4 regions of the Streptomyces sp. NPDC091281 genome follow, and region 3 is predicted to be linked to each of the others. Evidence: riboswitches for the same ligand, from Rfam matches in the RefSeq annotation. Region 3 holds a riboswitch; each other region holds the start of a gene.

Region 1 (5,242 bases), on a different contig from region 3:
CGACCAGCTCACGGGCGACACCGGCATCGAGTCGGTCACCCTCGCCACGTTCTTCGTGCGGGTCGTCATGTCGCCGTTCGCGCACCCCCTGTTCACCGTCCTGACCGGCCTCGGCTTCGGGATCGCCGCCCTGTCCGGCGAGGGCCGGCGCGTGCGCCGGGTGCTGCTGCCGCTGGCGGGGCTGCTGCTCGCGATGAGCATGCACGCCCTGTGGAACGGCTCCTCGGTGCTCGGCGAGTGGGGCTTCTTCGCGGTGTACGGGGCGTTCATGGTGCCCGCGTTCGCGGTGCTGACCTGGCTGGTGGTGTGGACCCGGCAGCGGGAGCTGGGCACGGTCCGCGACGAGCTGCCCGCGTACACGGCGGCGGGCTGGCTCTCCCCCGCCGAGCCCTACGCGCTCGGCTCGATGCGCGCCCGCAGACTGGCCCGCGACCACGCGCGGCAGTACCTCGGCAGGCCGGGCGCGAAGGCGGTCGCCGAGTACGAGGCGTACGCGACGTCCCTGGCGTTCCTGCGCCACCGCGGGCGGCTCGGCCGGGCGGGGGCGGACTTCGTGGCCCGGGAGCGCGAGCTGCTGAACGAGCTGTGGCGCCGCCGCGACATCGCCCGCCCCGCCCTCGACCACGCGGCCCGCATGACCGCACCCCCGATCCCGGCCCAGTTCCCCTACGGGCCGTACGGGGCCTACGGGTCGTACGGAATGCGGCCCGCCTACGGAACCCCGGCACCCTACGGGGGCCACCCGGTCCACCCCGCCCACCCGGCCCCCGGAAGCCAGGGCCCTTACGGCCCGCACCCCTACGCCCCGTACACCCCGTACGGGCAGGGCGGCCACGACCCCCGCGCGCCCTACCCGCCCCCGGCCGGGTCGCCCTACCCGCCCCCTACGGGTTCCTAGGCCGACGCCTCGGTGAGACGGTCCTGTTCCGCCGCCGTGAGGTCGAGGTCGGCTACCGCGAGCAGGGCGGGGAGCTGGTCGACGGTGCGGGCGGAGGCGATGGGGGCGGCGACCGTGGGCCGGGAGGCGAGCCAGGCGAGGGCCACCGTGGCAATCTCCGCGTCCCGCTCCCGGGCGATCGCGTCGAGCACGGTGAGCACCCGCCGGCCGCGCTCGGTCTCCAGGTGCTTGGCGGCGCCCGAGGCGCGGGGGCTGTCCACGGTCGTCCCCGGGCGGTACTTGCCGGTGAGGAACCCGGCGGCCAGCGCGTAGTACGGCACGGCGGACAGGCCCGCGTCGGCGGCGAGGTCCTGGAGGGGGCCCTCGTAGGTGGCGCGGGAGACCAGGTTGTAGTGCGGCTGGACGGCGACGTAGCGGGCGAGTCCCTCGCGCTCGGCGAGGTCGAGGGAGGCCTTCAGCCGCTCGGGGGTGATGTTGGAGGCGGCGACCTGCCGGACCTTGCCCGCCCGCACCAGTGCGTCGAGGGCGCCGACGATCTCCTCGACGGGCGTCTCGGGTTTGTCGAAGTGCGTGTAGTACAGGTCGATGCGGTCGGTGCCGAGGCGGCGCAGGGAGGCGTCGGCGGCGGCCTTGATGTTGGCCGCGGAGAGGCCGGGATAGTCGGGGTGCTGGCTCACCTTGGTGGCGATGACGACGTCGTCGCGGTTGCCGCGGGCCTTGAGCCACTTGCCGATGAGGGTCTCCGACTCACCGCCGGAGTTGCCCTCGATCCACGCCGAGTAGGAGTCGGCGGTGTCCAGGAAGTTGCCGCCCGCCGCGGTGTAGGCGTCGAGGACGGCGAAGGTGGCCGCCTCGTCGGCGGTCCAGCCGAAGACGTTGCCGCCGAGGGCGAGGGGGAAGACCTTCAGGTCGGAGGAGCCGAGTGTGCGCAGAGAGGTCATGCCCCGTGACAACACCTCGGCCGGAGGCACGTGTTCCGTGCCTCCGGCCAAGGGTTCGCAAACTCCGGGGAACGTCCGGGGGACCTCACCGACCCCCGGCCGCTTCCCCGGAGGGTCTCGGAGGGTTCCTCGGGGCTTCTTCTCAGGGCCCCGCCAGGGACCCGCTCAGGGGTTGAGCCCCTTGTCGCGCAGCCAGGCGCCCGGGTCGATGCCGGAGGCGCTGCCGCCCGGGTGGACCTCCAGGTGGAGGTGGGCGCCGGTGACGTTGCCGGTGGCGCCGACGCGGCCGATGACGTCGCCGGTGCCGACCTTCTGGCCGACGCTGACGCTGATCGACGACTGGTGGGCGAACCACAGCTCGGTGCCGTCGTCGAGGGTCAGCACGGTCTTGTACCCGTACGACCCGTCCCAGCCCGCGGAGGTGATCGTGCCGCTGTGCACGGCCTTGATCAGGGTGCCGGTGGGGGCGGCGAAGTCGAGGCCGGTGTGGTACCCGGAGGACCAGTAGGCGCCCGCCTGGCCGAAGGTCGAGGTGATCGTGTACGACGAGGTCGGCAGCGTGTACTGCTTGGCCAGCTCGGCGAGGCGCTCGGCCTCGGCCTTCTTGGCGGCTTCCTCGGCGGCCTTCTTCTTGGCGGCCTCGGCCTTGGCCTCCGCCTCCTTCTCGGCCTTGGCGGCGGCGGCCGAGGCGGCCTTGGCGGCGGCTTCCTCGGCGGCCTGCTGCGCCTTGAGGTCGACCTGGGCCTGCTGCGACTCGGCCTGCGCCATGATCCGGCTGCGCAGCGACTCGCCCGCGCCGGTGTCGGAGCCCGCGCCGATGCCGGTACCGGTGCTCGCGGTGACGACGGCGCTGTCCTCGGCGACCGTCTCGGCGGCGAAGCTGCTGAGCGCGGGCGCCGTCTCCTCGGGGGTGTCGTCGTCCGAGATCAGGGAACCCACGTTGGGCAGGTCCGGCAGGGAGATGGAGACGGGGGGCTTGCCCGTGTTGGCGCTGGCCATCCCGGCACCGCCGACGGCGGCTATGACACCGACGCCGAGGACGGTGGAGCTGCGGGCGAGTCCGCCACGCTGCTTGGCGACGCGGTGCTTGCCACGGACCGGGCGGACGGACTCCGCGGTGGGATTCCACTCCTCCCAGGGGCCCTCGTCGGTGCGGTAGCTGCCGTAGCCGAAGGTCTGGCTGGGCACGGCGGGGGCTTCGGGGGCAGGCGGGTTCGACGCCACGCGGGCGTACTCCTTTCCTTCCGTCGCCTACCGGGTTAGCTGACGGGTTCGGAGCGGGAAGGTCTCCTACGCGCGTATACCGGCCGTGTTTCCACGGCGGCTTCCGCGTGATTCACCCCAAGGTGGTGGTTCCCCGGTTCCCTTACGGGATTCGGCGCGTGCGCACGGAGCCGACTCTTGTGACGGCTGGGACGACCGCGCTGCGTTATCGAACGTTAATAGACCCGGGCCCGGGATTCCAAGCCGTTCCGCTTGATCAACAAGATTTCTGGCCTGGACTTTCACCCCAGGAGCGGTGAAAAACGGGCGAGTTGACCTCGCCCGAGGAATAACCCGGCGGCCCGCTTAAACCTGACGGTGACTCAGCTGTAACCGCAGCCCACTCGCGTGATCACCGCACGTGACGAAGGTCAGGGGTGGCGGACGGCGAGCAGCGCCATGTCGTCCGTGGTCGCGCCCCCGGTGTGCCGGTGCACGTCCTCGGCGAGGGCGGCGATCACCGCGGCCGGGTGCCCGAAGATCCGTCCGGCGAGGCGCTGCGCGGGGTCGTAGAACCGGCCGGAGCGGTCGCGGGCCTCGGAGAGGCCGTCGGTGTAGAGCAGCAGCGTGGCCCCCGCCGGGAAGGGCGTCTCCTCGGCCCGCCCCGGCACGGGGTGGAGGTCGCCCATGCCCAGCGGCAGGGCGGGGTCGCGGACGTCGAGCACGCGCACCGCGCCGTCGGCGTGCAGCAGCAGCGGGGGCGGATGGCCGTGGCTGAGCAGCCGCAGGACGCCGTCGCCGTGCGGGAGTTCGGCGAGAACGGCGGTGGCGAACCCCTCGGCGGCGTGCAACCGCGCGCCCACATCGGACGGACCGCCGCCGCGCCCCGGGTCGTAGGGGTCGTACGAGTCGTACGGATCTTCCGAGGCGTGCGGGCCGTAGGGGTCGTACGGGTCGCGCGCGTCTCGCCCGTCCTGCGGGGCGGACGGGTCGTACGGGTCGTAGGGGTCCCGGTGGACGCACCACTCCACGCCCTGGCGGGTCAGGGCGTGCTCCAGCCGTGCGGCGACCGCCTCCAGGGTGGCTTCGCGTTCGGCGGCCTCGCGGAAGGCGCCGATGACGGTGGCGACGGCGGCGACGGCCCCCATCCCCTTGCCGCGGACGTCCCCCACGATGAGCCGGACGCCGTGGGCGCTGTCCTGGACGGCGTAGAGGTCGCCCCCGATGGCGGCGTCGCGCTGGGCGGCCTGGTAGCGGGCGGCGACGCGGTAGCCGCCGATGCGGTCGGGGGGCCGGGGCAGCACCGCGCGCTGGGTGGCCTCGGCGATGTGCCGCGCGGAGGCGAGGCGGGCGTCGCCCCGGCGCAGGACCTGGTTGAGGAGCGCGGCGAGGACGGTGACCGTGACGACGGTGACCAGTTCGGTGATGGTGGTCTCGTCGGGCCGCACGTGGTGGTAGGCGTGCACCAGGTAGGTCGCGGCGAGGGCGGCGAGCCCGGTGACGAGGGTGCCGGTGAGGGTGAAGAAGGGGGCGGCGACGAGCGGGGCGGCGGTGAAGAAGGGGATCGCGGTGAAGTACTCGGGGGTGCTGACGTCGTAGCCGATGCCGCCGACGATCAGCAGGGCGGGCAGGAGGCGCAGCAGGGTGCGCGGGGACGGACGCCGCCCGCGCACGCCGGATGCGGCCCGGGGCCCCTTGTCGTCCACTCCCCCAGGCTGGCGGGGTCCGGGACGGGCGGCGAGCGGGGTGGTCCGACCGGAGGACCACCCGGACGGGAGGACCATCCGCGCCGGAGGCGCACAACGACCGAGGGCCGGAACCCTGTAAAGGATTCCGGCCCTCGGCCTTCAGTAGCGGGGACAGGATTTGAACCTGCGACCTCTGGGTTATGAGCCCAGCGAGCTACCGAGCTGCTCCACCCCGCGTCGTTGTGTTCACAGCCTACGTCATTTCTGAGGCGCTCGTGACCACGGGTGGTTCCGGGGGCGTACGGGGGCTACGGGTCCGGCTCAGAGGAGGTGCTGGTTGGGGGCCTTGGCCTGGGACTCGTACGCCGGGAGGACGAGGACGTCCGCGCCCGCGGCGGTGAGCAGGCCGGTGCCGTCGGCGTCGGGGACGAAGGTGTCGGGCTCGCGCCAGGCCGTCACCACGCGGCGGACGCCCGCGTCGAGGATCAGGCGGGCGCAGGGCGCCGGGCGGG
Region 2 (5,242 bases), on a different contig from region 3:
CGCCTGGCGGGCGCGCCCTCCCTGGGCTGGCTGGACGTCAAGACGTCCGGCGACGTCGAGGTGCCGGTCATCGAGACCGCCATCGACGAGGAGCTGGCCCGCTTCGCCGAGGAGGGCCCGACCGCCGAGGAGATGGAGCGCGCGCAGGCCCAGTTGGAGCGCGAGTGGCTGGACCGCCTCGGCACGGTCGCCGGACGCGCCGACGAACTCTGCCGCTACGCCGTCCTGTTCGGCGACCCGCAGCTCGCCCTGACCGCCGTCGGGCGCGTGCTGGAGGTCACCGCGGACGAGGTCCGGGAGATCGCCGCCGCCCGGCTGCGCCCCGACAACCGCGCCGTGCTCGTCTACGAGCCCACCGAGGCCGCCGACACGACCGGTGACGCCGAGGCCGACACCACCGCCGACGAGGACCAGAACGAGGAGGCGGCCCAGTGAGCGAGCTGACCGCGATGGACTTCCACCCGCAGCCGCAGCCCGGCGACGCCCGGCCCTGGGCGTTCCCGGCCCCCGAGCGCGGCACGCTCGGCAACGGCCTCACCGTGCTGCGCTGCCACCGCCCCGGCCAGCAGGTCGTCGCCGTCGAGGTCAACCTGGACGCGCCCCTGGACGCCGAACCGGCCGGACTCGACGGCATCGCCACGATCATGGCGCGCGCTCTCTCGGAGGGCACCGACAAGCACTCCGCGGAGGAGTTCGCCGCCGAGCTGGAGCGCTGCGGCGCCACCCTCGACGCGCACGCCGACCACCCCGGCGTACGGCTCAGCCTGGAGGTGCCGGTCTCCCGGCTCGCCAAGGCGCTCGGCCTGGTCGCCGACGCCCTGCGCGCGCCCGCGTTCGACGACGGCGAGATCGAACGCCTGGTGCGCAACCGCCTGGACGAGATCCCGCACGAGCTGGCCAACCCGGGCCGGCGCGCCGCCAAGGAACTCTCCCGGCAGCTGTTCCCGGCCACCGCGCGCATGTCGCGTCCGCGGCAGGGCACCGCAGAGACGGTCGACAAGATCGACTCCGCCGCCGTGCGCGCGTTCTACGAGAAGCACGTCCGGCCCGCCACGGCCACCGCCGTCGTCGTCGGCGACCTCACCGGTGTCGACCTCGACGCGCTGCTCGGCGAGACCCTGGGCGCCTGGACGGGCTCCTCGGCGCAGCCGCGCCCGGTGCCGCCGGTGACCGCCGACGACACCGGACGGGTCGTCATCGTGGACCGGCCCGGCGCCGTCCAGACCCAGTTGCTCATCGGCCGCGTCGGCGCCGACCGGCACGCGCGCGTGTGGCCCGCCCAGGTCCTCGGCACGTACTGCCTCGGCGGCACCCTCACCTCCCGCCTGGACCGCGTCCTGCGTGAGGAGAAGGGCTACACGTACGGCGTGCGCGCCTTCGGGCAGGTCCTGCGGTCCGCGCCGGACGGGTCGGGCGCCGCGATGCTCGCCATCAGCGGCTCCGTGGACACCCCCAACACCGGTCCCGCGCTGGACGATCTGTGGAAGGTGCTGCGCACCCTCGCCGAGGGCGGGCTGACCGACGCCGAGCGCGACGTGGCCGTGCAGAACCTCGTCGGTGTGGCCCCGCTGAAGTTCGAGACGGCCGCCGCCGTCGCGGGCACGCTCGCCGACCAGGTCGAGCAGCACCTGCCGGACGACTACCAGGCGACGCTCTACCGTCAACTCGCCGAGACCGGCACCGTGGAGGCGACCGCCGCGGTCGTCAACGCCTTCCCGGTCGACCGCCTGGTCACGGTGCTCGTCGGTGACGCCGCGCAGATCAAGGCGCCCGTCGAGGCGCTCGGCATCGGCGACGTGACGGTCGTCTCCGCCGAGTGACCGAGTGACCGAGCGGCGTCGCCCGCGCGTGGCGCCCGCGTGCCACGCGCGCGTCGCCCGCTCGTCGCCGCACGACGCGTGTGCGACCTGGGCCCCGGAAGGCGTATCAGCCTCCCGGGGCCCGAGGTTCGGCCGACCGCGTTCCCTCGGCCCGCCACTCACTCCCCTCCCGTCGGCATGCCCGATTTGCGGGGGAGGCGGCCCCTCTGGCCTGTGTCATGCGCTACAAAGGCCCCCTCCCGTTTGGGAATCGAAGGCGTGGGTGTCTAGGTTCGTCCGGGCTGTCCGTCAGGCAGTGCGCCGCGCCCGCGGCACCGGACAGTCATCGCCGAGTCCCCGTACGGCGCGAGCCAGGGGAGCCGGGGACCCAACGAAGGCAGTCCCTGGGGTGAATCGGGTGCCCGCGCGCAGGCGAGGGGGCCCGTAGGAGACCTTCCTGCTCCGAACCCGTCAGCTAACCCGGTAGGCGAGAGGGAAGGAAAGGACCGCTCACCTCCATGGCGTTCATCTGCGCCTCCGGGAAGCACCGGCGACCCGGCCGCACGCAGCGCACCACCGCCCGCGTGGCGGGTGTCGCGGCGCTCACCACCACCGGCGTCCTCGCCACCGTCGCCTCCGCGCCGGCCCACGCCGCCGAGGCGCCCGCCGAACGGACCGGGCTCACCCCCGTCGTCATCGTCGGCGAGACCGTCGCCGCGCGCGTCGACGACCAGGCCGCCGTCCAGTCGCAGGCCGCGGAGCGGGAGGCCGAGCGCAAGGAGGCCGCCGCGCAGGCCGCGGCCAAGGTCAAGGCGGAGCGGGAGGCCAGGGCGCGCGCCGCCCGCGAGGCCGAGCGCAAGCGTCTCAACACCTTCGTGGCGCCGATCAGCGGCTCCTACGTCTCCACCGGGTACCGCTCCGGCGGCTCCCTGTGGTCCTCCGGCAGCCACACCGGGATCGACTTCCACGCCGCGACCGGCACCCCCGTGCACGCGGTGGGCGGCGGCACCGTCGTGGAGGCGGGCTGGGGCGGCGCGTACGGCAACCAGGTCGTCCTGCGGATGCACGACGGGACGTACACCCAGTACGGGCACCTGTCCTCCGTGGCCGTCTCGGTGGGACAGCGGGTCCTCCCCGGGCAGCGCATCGCGCTCTCCGGCGCCACCGGCAACGTCACCGGACCGCATCTGCACTTCGAGGCCCGCAGCGGCCAGGAGTACGGCACCGACCTCGACCCCGTCGGCTACCTCCGGCAGCACGGCGTACGCGTCTGACGGCGGACGCGTCCGACAGCGGACGGCGACAGGACGTCCAGCCCCGGCCCCCGCGGCCGGGGCTTTCGCCGTTTTCGGCCCCGTGTCGGCCAAAAAATATCCCTGGATTCCCGGCTGCCATCGGAAATTCCCGCACGTTGCAATAGAGTCACGGAACACACGTCAATCGTCGACGTTTCACGGGGATTACCGCGGAGGTCGGTCATGCGAATTCCGGCACATTCGGTGTGCACGGCCATCCGGGACGACATCGTCGCGGGTGTCTACGAGCGCGGCGGCCGCCTCACCGAGGAACTCCTCGCGCGCCGCTACGGTGTCTCGCGCGTCCCCGTCCGCGAGGCCCTGCGCACGCTGGAGGCCGAGGGCTTCGTGGTCACCCGGCGCCACGCGGGCGCGTGCGTGGCCGAACCGACCGAGCAGGAGGCCGCCGACCTCCTGGAGATGCGGATGCTGCTGGAGCCGCTCGGCGCCGCGCGGGCCGCCCAGCGGCGCACCGAGGCCCACCTCAAGGTGCTGCGCGGACTCGTCCGGCTGGGCCAGGAGCGGGCCAGGAGGGGCAACAGCGAGGACCTGCGCTCCCTGGGCGGCTGGTTCCACGAGACGCTGGCCCAGGCATCCGGCAGCCAGTCCCTGACCGCCACGCTGACCCAGCTGCGCCACAAGATCTCCTGGATGTACGCGGTGGAGGCGCCCGCCGACCCGCTGGAGTCCTGGACCGAGCACGGGGCGATCGTGGACGCGGTGGCGCGCGGCGACCACGAGCGCGCGCGGGCGGTCACGGCGCTGCACACCGAGCGCGCGACGTCCGCGCACCGGCTGCGCTTCGCGCGGGGGGACCGCCCGGACCGTGTGAGGACTTCGCAACATGCCGTAAACATGTCCGGTCCGCGCCATTAACACGAGGGCCGTATACAAAGGGCAGTCAATTGTGCGGACCCTGCGTCAGGTGCCCGCAAAGCGGTGTCGTCCCGTGAATGCGTGGACGATCGGAAGTCGGTGAGAAACCGATCAGAAACAGACGGCGCGTGAATTCCGCTGCCCGTCGTCCGGCGCGCCCGCGTATTCCGGCGGAGCGCGCTTTTCGTCTGCCGTACCGCCTTTCGCATGGCCTCTTTCCGGCCTGCCTTCTCTCGGGCCCAACGTCTCCCTTGCCCGCCCTTTCGCGGGCGCGGGTGGAAACGACGAGGCCGCGCCACCCCCGGACGGGGTGACGCGGCCCGCGGGTGCGGTGAGCGCGGGGCTCAGACCGTCTCGGGCAGCTCCTCCAGGCCCTCGGCGACCAGCTTGGCCAGCCGGTCCAGGGCCGCGTCGGCGCCCTCGGCGTCGGAGGCGAGGACGATCTCCTCGCCGCCCTGGGCGCCCAGGCCGAGGACGGCCAGCATGGAGGCCGCGTTGACGGGACTGCCGTCCGCCTTGGCGATGGTGACCGGGACGCCGGTGGCCGTGGTGGCCCGGACGAAGATGGAGGCGGGGCGGGCGTGGAGACCCTCGGCCCAGCCGACGTTGACGCGGCGCTCAGCCATGTGATGCTGCCCTTCAGGTGTCTCAGGTTGTCTAGACCAGTGTTCCACACGCGGAGCGCCGACGGGACGCCGGACGCCCCGGCGATCCCCGCGCGCGCCGCACACGGCCCCACGCCCCCCTCGGCGCGGACCCGCGCCCGCCCCACACTGCCTCGCGCCGTTGTCGTACGCGAGCCGTACGCTGGGCCCCATGCAGAGCGCGTCGGACCGGCACGAGTACCCCGCCCACTGGGAAGCCGACGTGGTGCTGCGCGACGGCGGCACCGCGCGCGTCCGCCCGATCACCGTCGACGACGCGGACCGCCTGGTCAGCTTCTACGAGCAGGTGTCCGACGAGTCGAAGTACTACCGCTTCTTCGCGCCCTACCCCCGCCTCTCCGCCAAGGACGTCCGCCGCTTCACCCACCACGACTTCGTCGACCGCGTCGGACTCGCGGCCACCGTCGGCGGCGAGTTCATCGCGACCGTGCGCTACGACCGCATCGGCGGCGACGGCATGCCCGCCTCGGCCCCCGCCGACGAGGCCGAGGTCGCCTTCCTCGTCCAGGACGCCCACCAGGGCCGGGGCGTCGCCTCCGCGCTCCTGGAGCACATCGCGGCCGTCGCGCGCGAGCGCGGCATCCGCCGGTTCGCCGCCGAGGTGCTT
Region 3 (5,242 bases):
CACCGCGCCGTGCGTGACCGGCGGGCTGCCGGGGCCGGGTCTCAGAACGCCCCCGCCCCCGCCACTGCCCCCGTCCCCGCCGCCGGGCCCGCCTCCCGGGTCCAGATCCAGCTCGGCGACCTGCACCGGCGGGATGTCGAGGAACCGCCGGATCTCCTGCCGTACGCGTGGCTCGGTCGCCATGCACCCTCCCCTGGATCGGTGGCTCAGGCGCGGCGCAGCCGGCCGGCGCCCTTCAGCACCCGGGCGGCCGTCGCCGCGAGTCTCGGCCGGTTGCGGACGAAGTGATGGGCCCGGCGCGCCGGTTCACGCCCCAGCCAGTGGAGCGCGGCGCCCACCCCCGGACGCGTCCACGCCCCCTCGTACACGGGCACCTCGCCCGTCCGCAGCGCGTCCTTGTACTCGGCCGCCCCCCGGCCCAGGTCGAGCAGCCCGATGCCCTCGGCGGCGGCGGCCTCGGCCATCCGCAGATGCAGCACCAGACCGGGGGAGAACCTGGCGAACTCCGGTTCGTAGGACGGGAACCAGCAGGCCAGGACGGTCGAGGAGCGCAGACCGAAGTGCGCGGCGATCGGCCGCCCGCCCGCGTAGAGGACGGAGAGGGTGCCCGCGCAGTCCGGCGCGCGGGTCTCGGCGAGCAGGCCGACGAGCCGGTTGATCCACTCCTGCGCGAAGCGGTCGCGGCGGCCGGTCCTGCGGTACTGCGCGGACTTCCACGCCATGAGCGTGCGCAGCGCCGCCGGATCGCGCTCGTCGAAGACGAACCGCAACTCCCCGACCTGGCGGCCGAGTCGGCGCTCCTTGGCGAGCGTCGTCTTCAGGAACTTCGGCGACTGGGCGCGCAGCACGGACTCGTACGTCTCGTAGCCCTTCTCGACGTCGATGACGTACGACGCGTACTCCGCCGCCGCGTGCGGCACGAACAGGCCCTGTTCGGCCTCCAGGTTGTCGAAGGCGAAGCTCGACAGGCCGCAGGCGCGCAGCAGTTCGTCGGCGCCCAGACCGAGGCCCGGCGCGAGGACCGCGCCCTGCACGTCCGAGACGCCGTGCGCGAGGGCCTGCCCGCGGCCCAGCGCGCCGCGTTCGTGCGGCAGGAAACCGACCGGCTCGCGCCCCTCGTACACCACCGCCACCCGGGTGGCGGGCCGGACCCGGCCCACCGCGGTGGCGAACTCCGGTTCCATGAAGGGGTTCCGCGGCGCCGTCGACGCGGCGCGCAGCGCCCGCCACCGTTCCCGGTCCCCCTCGGCCAGGTCCTCCGGACCCAGCACACGAATACGTCCGCTGCTCAACCTGACCCCCCGATCAAGTCCCCCCTGGACAGGGGGACGGTACCCCTCCGGGCGGGCGGGGCGGTAGGGAGCGGACCTGGTTGTTGCCATTCCGGGCAGAGGCCTTTAACCGCCCTGTACCCGGCGTTGCGCCGGAAAGCGGCCGGAAAGCGGAGGGAAGCGGGGTGAAAGCACACCGGAAGCGGACCGCCAGCGAGCGGTGAGCGCACCGGCAGCGCACCGGCAGCGTGCCGGAAGAGCGGGGCCGGGGGCGCGGCTGCGGCGGTGAGTCCGATCCGGCCGGAATCCGTATTCTCTGATCATGCCCGCACCCCACGCATATGCCGCGCGCTGCGCGTACTCCCTGATCGCCACCGACCTGGACGGGACGCTGCTGCGCGGCGACGACACGTTCTCCGACCGGTCGCTCGACGCGCTCGCGCGGGTGGCGGCCGCCGGTGCCCGCCACCTCGTGGTCACGGGCCGCCCCGCGCCCCGGGTACGGCCGCTGCTGGACATCCTGCGGAGCAGAGGCCTCGCCGTCTGCGGCCAGGGCGCGCAGCTCTACGACATCGGCGCCGACCGCCTGCTGTGGTCGGTCACCCTGGACCGGGAGCTGGCGGAGACGGCGATCGGCAAGATCGAGGCCGAGGTGGGGCAGGTGTACGCCGCCGTCGACCAGGACGGGATCGACGGGCTGACCCTGATCGAGCCGGGCTACCTGATGCCGCACCCGACCCTGCCGGCGGTGCGGGTCGGCCGCCGGGACGACCTGTGGTGCGAGCCGATCAGCAAGGTGCTGCTGCGCCATCCCGGCCTGACCGACGACGAGTTGGCGGTGACCGCCCGCGCGGTGGTCGGCTCGCTGGCCACCGTCACCATGTCGGGGCCGGGCACGGTGGAACTCCAGCCGTGCGGGGTGACCAAGGCGACGGGGCTGGCGCTGGCGGCGGAGCGGCTCGGGCTGCGGCCCGAGGACACCCTCGCCTTCGGGGACATGCCCAACGACATCCCGATGTTCGACTGGGCGGCGCGCGGGGTGGCCATGGCGAACGCCCATCCGGAGCTGAAGGCGGTGGCCGACGAGGTGACGACGTCGAACGAGGACGACGGCGTGGCCGCCGTCCTCGAACGACTCTTCCCTTAGGGGTTCCGCTCCCTCAGGGGGTTCCGCGAGGAACCCCGGCGGCCCGGGACCGTCAGTAGGCGCCGAAGACGTTGTCGATGGAGCCGTAGCGGTCGGCGGCGTAGTTGCAGGCGGCGGTGATGTTGGCGACCGGGTCGTACGGGTCGTAGGCGGTGCCGTCCACGTGGTACGCGGCGAACGTCGGGTCGATGACCTGGAGCAGGCCCTTCGACGGGATGCCGGCCGCGGCGTTGGAGTCCCACAGGTTGATCGCGTTCGGGTTGCCCGAGGACTCCCGCATCACGTTGCGGTAGATGCCGTCGTAGCTGCCCGGGATGCCCTTCTCGGCCATGATCGCGAGGGACTCGCGGATCCAGCCGTCGAGGTTGTTCGTGTACCCGGCGGAGGTGGCGGCCGAGGTGGCGGGGGCGGCGGAGGCGCTGGTGGCGCCGATGAAGGGGAGGGTGAGCGCGGCGGCGCCGGCGCAGGCCACGGCGACGGTGCGGACCAGGCGGGTGCGGGTGCGGCGGGGCTGGGTGACAGCGGACATGAAGGGGTTCCTCTCCGGCGCCTGCGAGGTGAGCTGTCGGGTTCGGGCGGGGAGGTGCCCGGCCGGCCGCCGTACGGACACGGTGGCGCGGCTTCACCCCGAGCCGTTCCGCCGCGTCCGTGTGTGACGTACGCGCCGGGACGGCGACTTACCTGGGTCCCCCGCTCCTGCCGCGAATGTCTTCGTCGATGGGGTTGTCGGACGGCGGCAGGATTAGGCGTCTGTCCGACAGGCCGGGAACGTATGCGAGAGCACATGTCGGGAACAAGTGGCTGATTCACAGGTCGTCCCTATTGACCTTGGTCTGGGGTTTTCGGGCGCTTGATCCTTTGCGGGGGCTGGCGCTCAACTTCCGCTTGAGCAAAGCGGAATTAAAAAATCCGGTCAGGGTTGCTCGATGGCGGCACGGGTGAGCCAACTCACCTGCGTCCACAAGGCGGGTAAAACGGTCATATAGCTCAAGTGGCTTTAATGGGGTGGGGGTTGTGGGAGTGAGGGGTGAGGGGTGGAAGAGGGTCGGGAGGGGTGGCTGAGGGGGCGCGGTCGGAGTGCGGATGCGGGCGCCGATCGACGTGTCCCCGACCGGAAGGGGTACATACCTTCCGGTCGGTAACATATGGGGCGCGCGATGCCTGTGAGGGCGGTGGGACGGGTGGGTCGGCGCCTCCCGGTCGGGCGAAGTTCGAGGCAGGGGGACGTGGGGCCTGTCGGTGATCGAAACGTGACCGGATACGCTGACTTGAGTGAGGGCAGCGACGTATCGACAAACCGTGTGATCGCCGGAAGACACCAGCAGACAGGAGACCCCTCGTGACCGTCGTCGGGCCGTTCGGGCTGAGCGTGCGGGACCAGGCTCTGGAAGCCGATGTCCAGGCCGGATTGACGGCTGTCGAGGAAGGCCTGCTCGAAGCCACGAAGAGCGAGGTCCCGTTCATCACGGAGGCCGCGCAGCACCTCGTGCGCGCGGGCGGGAAGCGGTTCCGGCCGCTGCTCGTGATGCTCGCGGCCCAGTTCGGCGACCCCTACGCCCCCGGGGTCGTGCCCTCGGCCGTCGTGGTCGAGCTGACCCACCTCGCCACGCTCTACCACGACGACGTCATGGACGAGGCGGCCGTACGGCGCGGGGTGCCGAGCGCGAACACCCGCTGGGGGAACTCCGTCGCCGTCCTCACCGGCGACTTCCTCTTCGCCCGCGCCTCCCACATCCTCGCCGACCTCGGCCCCGAGGCCGTCCGGGTCCAGGCGGAGGCGTTCGAGCGCCTCGTCACCGGCCAGATCCTGGAGACCGCCGGGCCGACCGACGGGCGCGACCCCGTCGACCACTACCTCGACGTGCTCGGCGGCAAGACCGGCTCCCTGGTCGCCGTCGCCTGCCGCTTCGGCGCCATGATGTCCGGCGCCGACGACACGGTCGTGGACATGCTCACCCAGTACGGGGAGCGGCTCGGCGTCGCCTTCCAGCTCGCCGACGACGTCCTCGACATCGCCTCCGACTCCCACGAGTCGGGCAAGACGCCCGGCACCGACCTGCGCGAGGGCATCGCCACCCTGCCGGTGCTGCGGCTGCGGGAGCGGGCGGCCCGGCTGGCGCTGCCGGAGGACGTCGCGCTGTGCGAGCTGCTCGACTCCGACCTCAGCGACGACGCGCGCCTCGCCGAGGCCCTGGCCGGACTGCGGGCGCACCCCGCGTTGGAGCAGGCCCGCCGCGACACCGTGCGGTACGCCAAGGACGCGCGGGCGGTGCTGGCACCGCTGCGGGAGTGCGAGGCGAAGTCGGGCCTGCTGGAGCTGTGCGACGCGGTGGTCCACCGGGCGGGGTAGCCGGGGTGGCTCCCGAGAGCCACACCCCGCTCCGCCCGCGCAGGGGCCTCTTCGCCGCGCCCGCAGGGCGGCTCCTCGCCGTGCCCCGCACAGCTTCCCGCGGGGCGTCTCTCAGGGATGGCCCCCACCGACCCTGACGCCCCCCACCCCCGTGTCATACCGGAGGTGTACGTCGATTTGCGTCCGAGGGCTGACGAATGACGGCGGCTCATTTGGTCAGATGGTGAGCACGGTAATCATCGCTCCTCACCGATTCGGGTGAGAATGGCGGCCCGGGGCAAGGACGTTGGTACGTGAGACGGCCGCCCGCCGCCGCCGACGACGGAGGTAAGGCACACATGGCACCGTACGCATCCGACGACAGCACGCACCCCGGCGAGGCCGACGACCTGCGCGCCGGGCGGCGCAAGGCCGTGCGGTACGTCGTCCCGGTCACCGTGGTGGGCATCGCGGCGGCGACGATCGGGCTCGTCC
Region 4 (5,242 bases), on a different contig from region 3:
GCCCAGTGCACGTCGTCGCGGCGGATCTCCAGGGTGCCGCGCGGCGGGAGCAGCGGCCACGGCTGCTCGGGGTCGGCGGGCACGTCCAGGCCGAGGGTCTGCCCGGCGCGCAGGGCCACGCGCGTGTGCCCCTCGGGGCCGAGGTGGAGCCGGTCGCCGTCCCAGGCCCGCCGGTCCTGCACGGACCTGAGCGACCAGAGGTCGAGCACCGGGCAGCCGTACCGGTCGGCGATGGCGCGCACATGCCCGTTGTACGTGGCGATCTTGCCGCGCAGATGCTTCAGGACGGGGACGCCGCGGGTGTCGAACCCGGTCGTCACGAGGACGGTCCCGGCCGCCGAGGCGAGGGCCGCGACGGCCCGTTCGAAGCGTTCGGCGACCTCGTCGGGGTCGGTGCCGGGGCGGAGGATGTCGTTGCCGCCCGCGCAGAGGGAGACCAGGTCGGGCGCGAGCGCGACCGCGCCGGGAAGCTGGTCCGCCACGATCTGGTCGAGCAGTTTGCCGCGGACGGCGAGGTTGACGTAACGGAAGTCGCCCTCGGGCCTGCGGTCCGCGAGCAGGACCGCGAAACGGTCGGCCCAGCCGACGAACGCGCCGTCGGGGCCGGGGTCGCCGACGCCTTCGGTGAAGCTGTCCCCCAGCGCCACGTACGACCCGATCGGTGATCTCTTGTCGTTCTTCGAATCGTCTGCCACAACGGTTCATGATTCACCTTTGAATGTGACTTACGCGACCGTAGGCAGGGGTTGACGGGCGGTGAGATAAGCCACTCCTAAAGAGTTTCCCAATCAGGGAATAAGGGATCTTCCCCGGAACGGCGCCACAGGGCTGCGGCGGAATGGCGGAACGGCGTCGCGGAACACACCGAAGGCCGGGCCCCCTGGATGAGGGTCCGGCCTTCGGTGTGCGTGTCAGGTGTGGCTCGGGGTGCGGCGGTGTCAGCCGACCGAGACGCCGTGCGAGCGGAGGTAGGCGACCGGGTCGATGTCGGAGCCGTAGTCCGGGGTGGTGCGGATCTCGAAGTGCAGGTGCGGGCCGGTCACGTTGCCGGTGGCGCCCGAGAGGCCGACCTGCTGTCCGGCGGTGACGGTCTGGCCGCCGGAGACGGAGAGCGAGGACAGGTGGGCGTACTGGGCGTAGCGGCCGTCGGCGAGGCGGATGACGACCTGGTTGCCGTAGGCGCCGCCCCAGCCGGCCGAGACGACGGTGCCCGCGCCGACGGCCTTGAGGGAGGTGCCGGTCGGGACGACGAAGTCGACACCGGTGTGGTAGCCGCTGGACCACATGCTCCCGGACATCCGGTACGGGGTGCCGACGGCGGCCCCGGCGACGGGGGCGCTGAAGCCGCTCGCGTTCGAGGTGTCGGCGGCCTGGGAGGCGGAGCCGTCGGAGGAGCCGGAGGCCTTCGAGGAGCCCGCGGAGGACGAGGAGTCCGAAGACTTCGCGGAGTTGGACGACTGTGAGGACTTCTTCGAAGCGGACGAATCCGACTTCTTCGACGAATCACGCGGAGCCGACGGCGCCTTGGAGGCCTCCGTGGCGCCCGCCGGGGCCTTCTTGCCGATCGACAGCTTCAGGCCGGGGTGGATGAGCGACGGGTCGGCGCCGACGGCCTCGCGGTTGTCCGCGTAGAGGCGGGTCCAGCCGCCGCTGACGTGCTGCTCGTCGGCGATCTTCGAGAGGTAGTCGCCGGGGCGCACGGTGTACGTCGTGGCGGCCTTGGCGCCGTCGGCGGACGTCCGTGCGACGGGGGCGGCCTGGACGCTCTGCGCGGCGTGGGAGACGGCCTGGGCGGCGGGCGCCTCGGACGGCGCGGCCTGCGCTCCGCCGGCGCCCATCAGGGGGAGGGCCAGCGCGGCGCCGCCGGTTCCGGCGGCGGCGATCGAGCGGGTGAAGAACTGGGACTTGGGACGGCGGTGCTTACCCTTGGCGGGCATGGCGAATTCCTCTCCGGCGCCTGCGAGGTGAGCTGTCGGGTGCGGACTGGAGATGTCCGGCCGCGCGGGGACGCGGCTTTACCCCGAGCCGTTCCGGGAACCGGAACAGGCGTTACTACCTGTGGGTCCCCCGCTCCTGCCGTGTACGGGTGAGTGGGTGCGGAATCCGGGCGGCGGCAGGATTGGGCGTCCGTCCGGATGGGTCAGGAACGTAAGCGACCAAGACGCACGGGAACAAGCAGAGGTTGCGCTTCCGGTGCATTTCCCTTGATCCCCTTCCGGAATTCACGGTCACCCTGTGTCGACCGGGAGACGTCGCGGGCGGGGAACACCCGCGGAAATCAGGCGTATTACGTGAACATGACGCGCGACATACGGTCACGGATGAGACGCTGCTCACGTGACACCTCTCCAGGTCGCCCTATTCCAGGCCGAGTTGGAACGAAGAAGCCAATCGAGCCAATTCGACTAATTCCATCAATTCGGGCAGACATCCCAGATGTCACCTCACCGCACATCCAACCCAAGGGGGCCATCGGGGGAGGTGTCCGACAGCGGCCGGTGTTCCGGGCTCCTCCGGTTCGGCCGCCCCCGTGTCGTATGGTCGTGACGCAGTGGTCATGAACGTGATCACGAGAGTGGTCACGCAGGTGTTCCGGCGGCCGTCACGAGCCGCGTCGGCCGGAACCACGACCGGGAGGAGCCCCCGTGACGCAGCAGGTCCCGTCGACCGAGCCCGAGCTGGCCGCCGTACGCAACTTCCGGGACGTGGGCGGCCTGCCGACCACCGACGGACGGCGCGTGCGGCACGGCGTGCTGTTCCGCAGCGGCCACCTCGCGCACGCCACCGCCGAGGACGCGGCGTTCCTGTCCTCCCTGGGCCTGCACACCGTCTTCGACTTCCGCAACGCCGCGGACCAGAAGCTGGAGGGCCCCGACGTCGAGCTGCCGGGCACACGGAACGTCAACCTGCCGCTCTCCGACCCGGCGGACGGCGCCGAGTTCTGGAAGATGGTCCGCGACGGCGACCTCGCGCAGCTGCGGGAGATCCTGGGCGACGGCAAGGGCGCGGACCGGATGATCCAGTCCTACCGGGCGATCGTCCGGGAGCGCACCGCCGAGCACTCGCGGGTGCTGCACGCGCTCGCCGAGGACAGCGTGCCCGCGCTGATGCACTGCGCGGCGGGCAAGGACCGGGCGGGCCTGTCGATCGCGGTGACCCTGCTGGCGCTCGGCGTGGAGCGCGAGGCCATCGTCGCCGACTACCTGGAGTCCAACGCCAAGCACCGCCGCTACCGGGTGCACCGCAGCGGCAGCTCGGCCGAGGCGTTCTCCCCCGAGGTGATGGACCTGCTCGCCCCGCTCTTCGACGCCCGCGCCGCGTACCTCACGGCCGCCTTCGACACGATCGAGGAGACCTGGGGCGACGTCGACACCTACCTGGAGCGGGGTCTCGGCCTGTCCCCGCGGACCCGGGAGCGGCTGCGCGAGCGCCTGCTCGACTGATCCGCGCCCGACCCGGCGACGCCCGCCCGACGGGCACCCGACGTCCCGAGGCGGGCCTACTTCTTGGCGCCCACCTCGAACAGCAGCCACAGGAACCCGGCGAAGACGTGGCCGACGGCGATGTAGATGATCAGCCTGATCCACAGGCTGCGGGGGAACTTCTCCTCGATGTCGGTCACGGCGTCTCTCCATGGGTGGGGCCGAGGCACAGGGTGGCCGTCGGGCTCTGCAACAGGGTGTGGACGAAGAGGAGTTCGACGCCGTCGGGGTCCTGGGCGGCGATACGGTGCGGGGTCAGCGAGTCGAAGTGCGCGCTGTCCCCGGGGCCGAGCACGTGCGCGGTGTCGCCGAGGCGCAGCAGGAGCCGTCCGCGCAGGACGTGCAGCCACTCCTCGCCGGGGTGGACCCGCACGATGTCGCCCTGCGAGCCGTGCGGCACCTGCACCCGCAGTGCCTGCATGCCCCGCCCGGAGGCCCCGGCCTGCCAGTACGTCCAGCCGCCCGCGTGGGTCGGCTCCATGTCGGCGGCGCGGACCACGGCGTCCCGGTCGGCGACCGACTCGCCGAGCAGCTCCGAGACGGTCGTACCGTAGGTACGGGCGAGCGCGAGCAGCATCGGCAGCGAGGGCTGGCGCTGCCCGGTCTCCAGCCGGGACAGGTGGGCCGGGGACAGCCCGGCGGTCCGGGCCGCGGCCTCCAGGGTGAGGGCGGCACGCCGCCGGAGGGAGCGCAGTTGCGGCGCGACGGCCGGGAGGTCACCGCCGGGCTCGGGCCCGGACGGCGGGGCGGGGTGGCTCATGACCCCATTCAGCCCCACCTTTGCCTCTGCGGCAAATTTCTTGCCTCTGAGACAAAGAAGCAGGGAAGGGGGGCTCGGTCGGGTCGCCTAGCGGTTGGCCACCGCCTGCTTCACGAGGGTCCTGCCGAAGTCCCAGACGAGTCCGCCGCCGTCGTGGGCGTCGTCCATCACCGCGGTGAAGGCGTCCACAAACCGGTCCACCTCCCGCTCCCCCACGATCAGCGGCGGGATCAGCTTGATGACCTCCAGGTGGTCGCCGGAGACCTGGGTCAGAATCCGGTGCCGCTGGAGCAGGGGGACGACCACCATCTGGGCGAACAGGCCCTTGCGGGCGGCCTGGAGCATGGTCCAGCGTCCGCGCAGCTTGAGCGAGCGGGGCCTGCCGAACTCGATGCCGATCATCAGGCCCCGGCCGCGGACGTCGGCGAGCATCTCGTAGCGGTCGGTGAGGGCGGCGAGGCGGGTGCGGAGCAGGTCGCCGGTGGCGCGGGCGTGGGCGACGGTCTGCTCGTTCTCCATGACCGCCAGCACGGCCAGACCGGCCGCCATGGCCTGGGCGTTGGAGCCGAAGCTCGCGGAGTGCACCAGCACCCGGTCCATCGAGGAGTAGACCTTCTTGAAGATCCAGTCCTTGCCGAGGGTGGCCCCGACCGGGACGTAGCCGCCGGAGAGCGCCTTCGCCACGCAGACCAGGTCGGGTTCGACGCCCTCCTCGTGCTGGTAGGCGTAGAAGTCACCGGTGCGGCCCAGACCGGTCTGCACCTCGTCCGCGATCAGCAGGGCCTTGTGGCGCCGCAACAGTTCCTGCGCGGACCGCAGATAGCCGGGCGGCGCCTCGTGCACACCCTTGCCCTGGATGGGCTCCACGATCAGCGCGGCCACGTCGCCCTTCTTCAACTCCCTTGCCAGCGCGTCGAGATCGCCGAGCGGTACGGCGGTGTCGGGCAGCAGGGGCGCGAACCCGTCGCGGAAGCCGCCCTCGCCGTTGACGGAGAGGGAG

What was found. Region 3 has a riboswitch for cyclic di-AMP ahead of ACIQPQ_RS33905 (transglycosylase SLT domain-containing protein). Riboswitches for the same ligand answer to the same signal wherever they lie in the genome.
Region 1: another riboswitch for cyclic di-AMP. It lies ahead of ACIQPQ_RS23080 (M23 family metallopeptidase); the one in region 3 lies ahead of ACIQPQ_RS33905 (transglycosylase SLT domain-containing protein).
Region 2: another riboswitch for cyclic di-AMP. It lies ahead of ACIQPQ_RS25415 (M23 family metallopeptidase); the one in region 3 lies ahead of ACIQPQ_RS33905 (transglycosylase SLT domain-containing protein).
Region 4: another riboswitch for cyclic di-AMP. It lies ahead of ACIQPQ_RS16130 (peptidoglycan DD-metalloendopeptidase family protein); the one in region 3 lies ahead of ACIQPQ_RS33905 (transglycosylase SLT domain-containing protein).

The regions. Positions count from the first base shown of each region.
Region 1 is NZ_JBIVUY010000008.1:403,247-408,488, reverse strand. Features, by position in the region: gene ACIQPQ_RS23090 (PrsW family intramembrane metalloprotease) at 1-898, shown strand, start outside; gene ACIQPQ_RS23085 (aldo/keto reductase) at 895-1,839, opposite strand; gene ACIQPQ_RS23080 (M23 family metallopeptidase) at 2,005-3,063, opposite strand; cyclic di-AMP (ydaO/yuaA leader) riboswitch at 3,071-3,230, opposite strand; gene ACIQPQ_RS23075 (PP2C family protein-serine/threonine phosphatase) at 3,474-4,748, opposite strand; tRNA gene ACIQPQ_RS23070 (tRNA-Met) at 4,894-4,967, opposite strand; gene ACIQPQ_RS23065 (dihydrofolate reductase family protein) at 5,052-5,242, opposite strand, start outside.
Region 2 is NZ_JBIVUY010000010.1:207,810-213,051, reverse strand. Features, by position in the region: gene ACIQPQ_RS25425 (M16 family metallopeptidase) at 1-435, shown strand, start outside; gene ACIQPQ_RS25420 (M16 family metallopeptidase) at 432-1,820, shown strand; cyclic di-AMP (ydaO/yuaA leader) riboswitch at 2,137-2,304, shown strand; gene ACIQPQ_RS25415 (M23 family metallopeptidase) at 2,318-3,073, shown strand; gene ACIQPQ_RS25410 (GntR family transcriptional regulator) at 3,278-3,970, shown strand; gene ACIQPQ_RS25405 (HPr family phosphocarrier protein) at 4,315-4,596, opposite strand; gene ACIQPQ_RS25400 (GNAT family N-acetyltransferase) at 4,787-5,242, shown strand, end outside.
Region 3 is NZ_JBIVUY010000016.1:201,949-207,190, forward strand. Features, by position in the region: gene ACIQPQ_RS33890 (glycosyltransferase) at 1-183, opposite strand, end outside; gene ACIQPQ_RS33895 (GNAT family N-acetyltransferase) at 207-1,292, opposite strand; gene ACIQPQ_RS33900 (HAD family hydrolase) at 1,594-2,418, shown strand; gene ACIQPQ_RS33905 (transglycosylase SLT domain-containing protein) at 2,471-2,947, opposite strand; cyclic di-AMP (ydaO/yuaA leader) riboswitch at 2,953-3,145, opposite strand; gene ACIQPQ_RS33910 (polyprenyl synthetase family protein) at 3,758-4,768, shown strand; gene ACIQPQ_RS33915 (outer membrane lipoprotein carrier protein LolA) at 5,107-5,242, shown strand, end outside.
Region 4 is NZ_JBIVUY010000005.1:365,046-370,287, forward strand. Features, by position in the region: gene ACIQPQ_RS16125 (SGNH/GDSL hydrolase family protein) at 1-695, opposite strand, end outside; gene ACIQPQ_RS16130 (peptidoglycan DD-metalloendopeptidase family protein) at 939-1,937, opposite strand; cyclic di-AMP (ydaO/yuaA leader) riboswitch at 1,942-2,107, opposite strand; gene ACIQPQ_RS16135 (tyrosine-protein phosphatase) at 2,646-3,443, shown strand; gene ACIQPQ_RS16140 (DUF6126 family protein) at 3,500-3,622, opposite strand; gene ACIQPQ_RS16145 (helix-turn-helix domain-containing protein) at 3,619-4,242, opposite strand; gene ACIQPQ_RS16150 (aspartate aminotransferase family protein) at 4,330-5,242, opposite strand, start outside.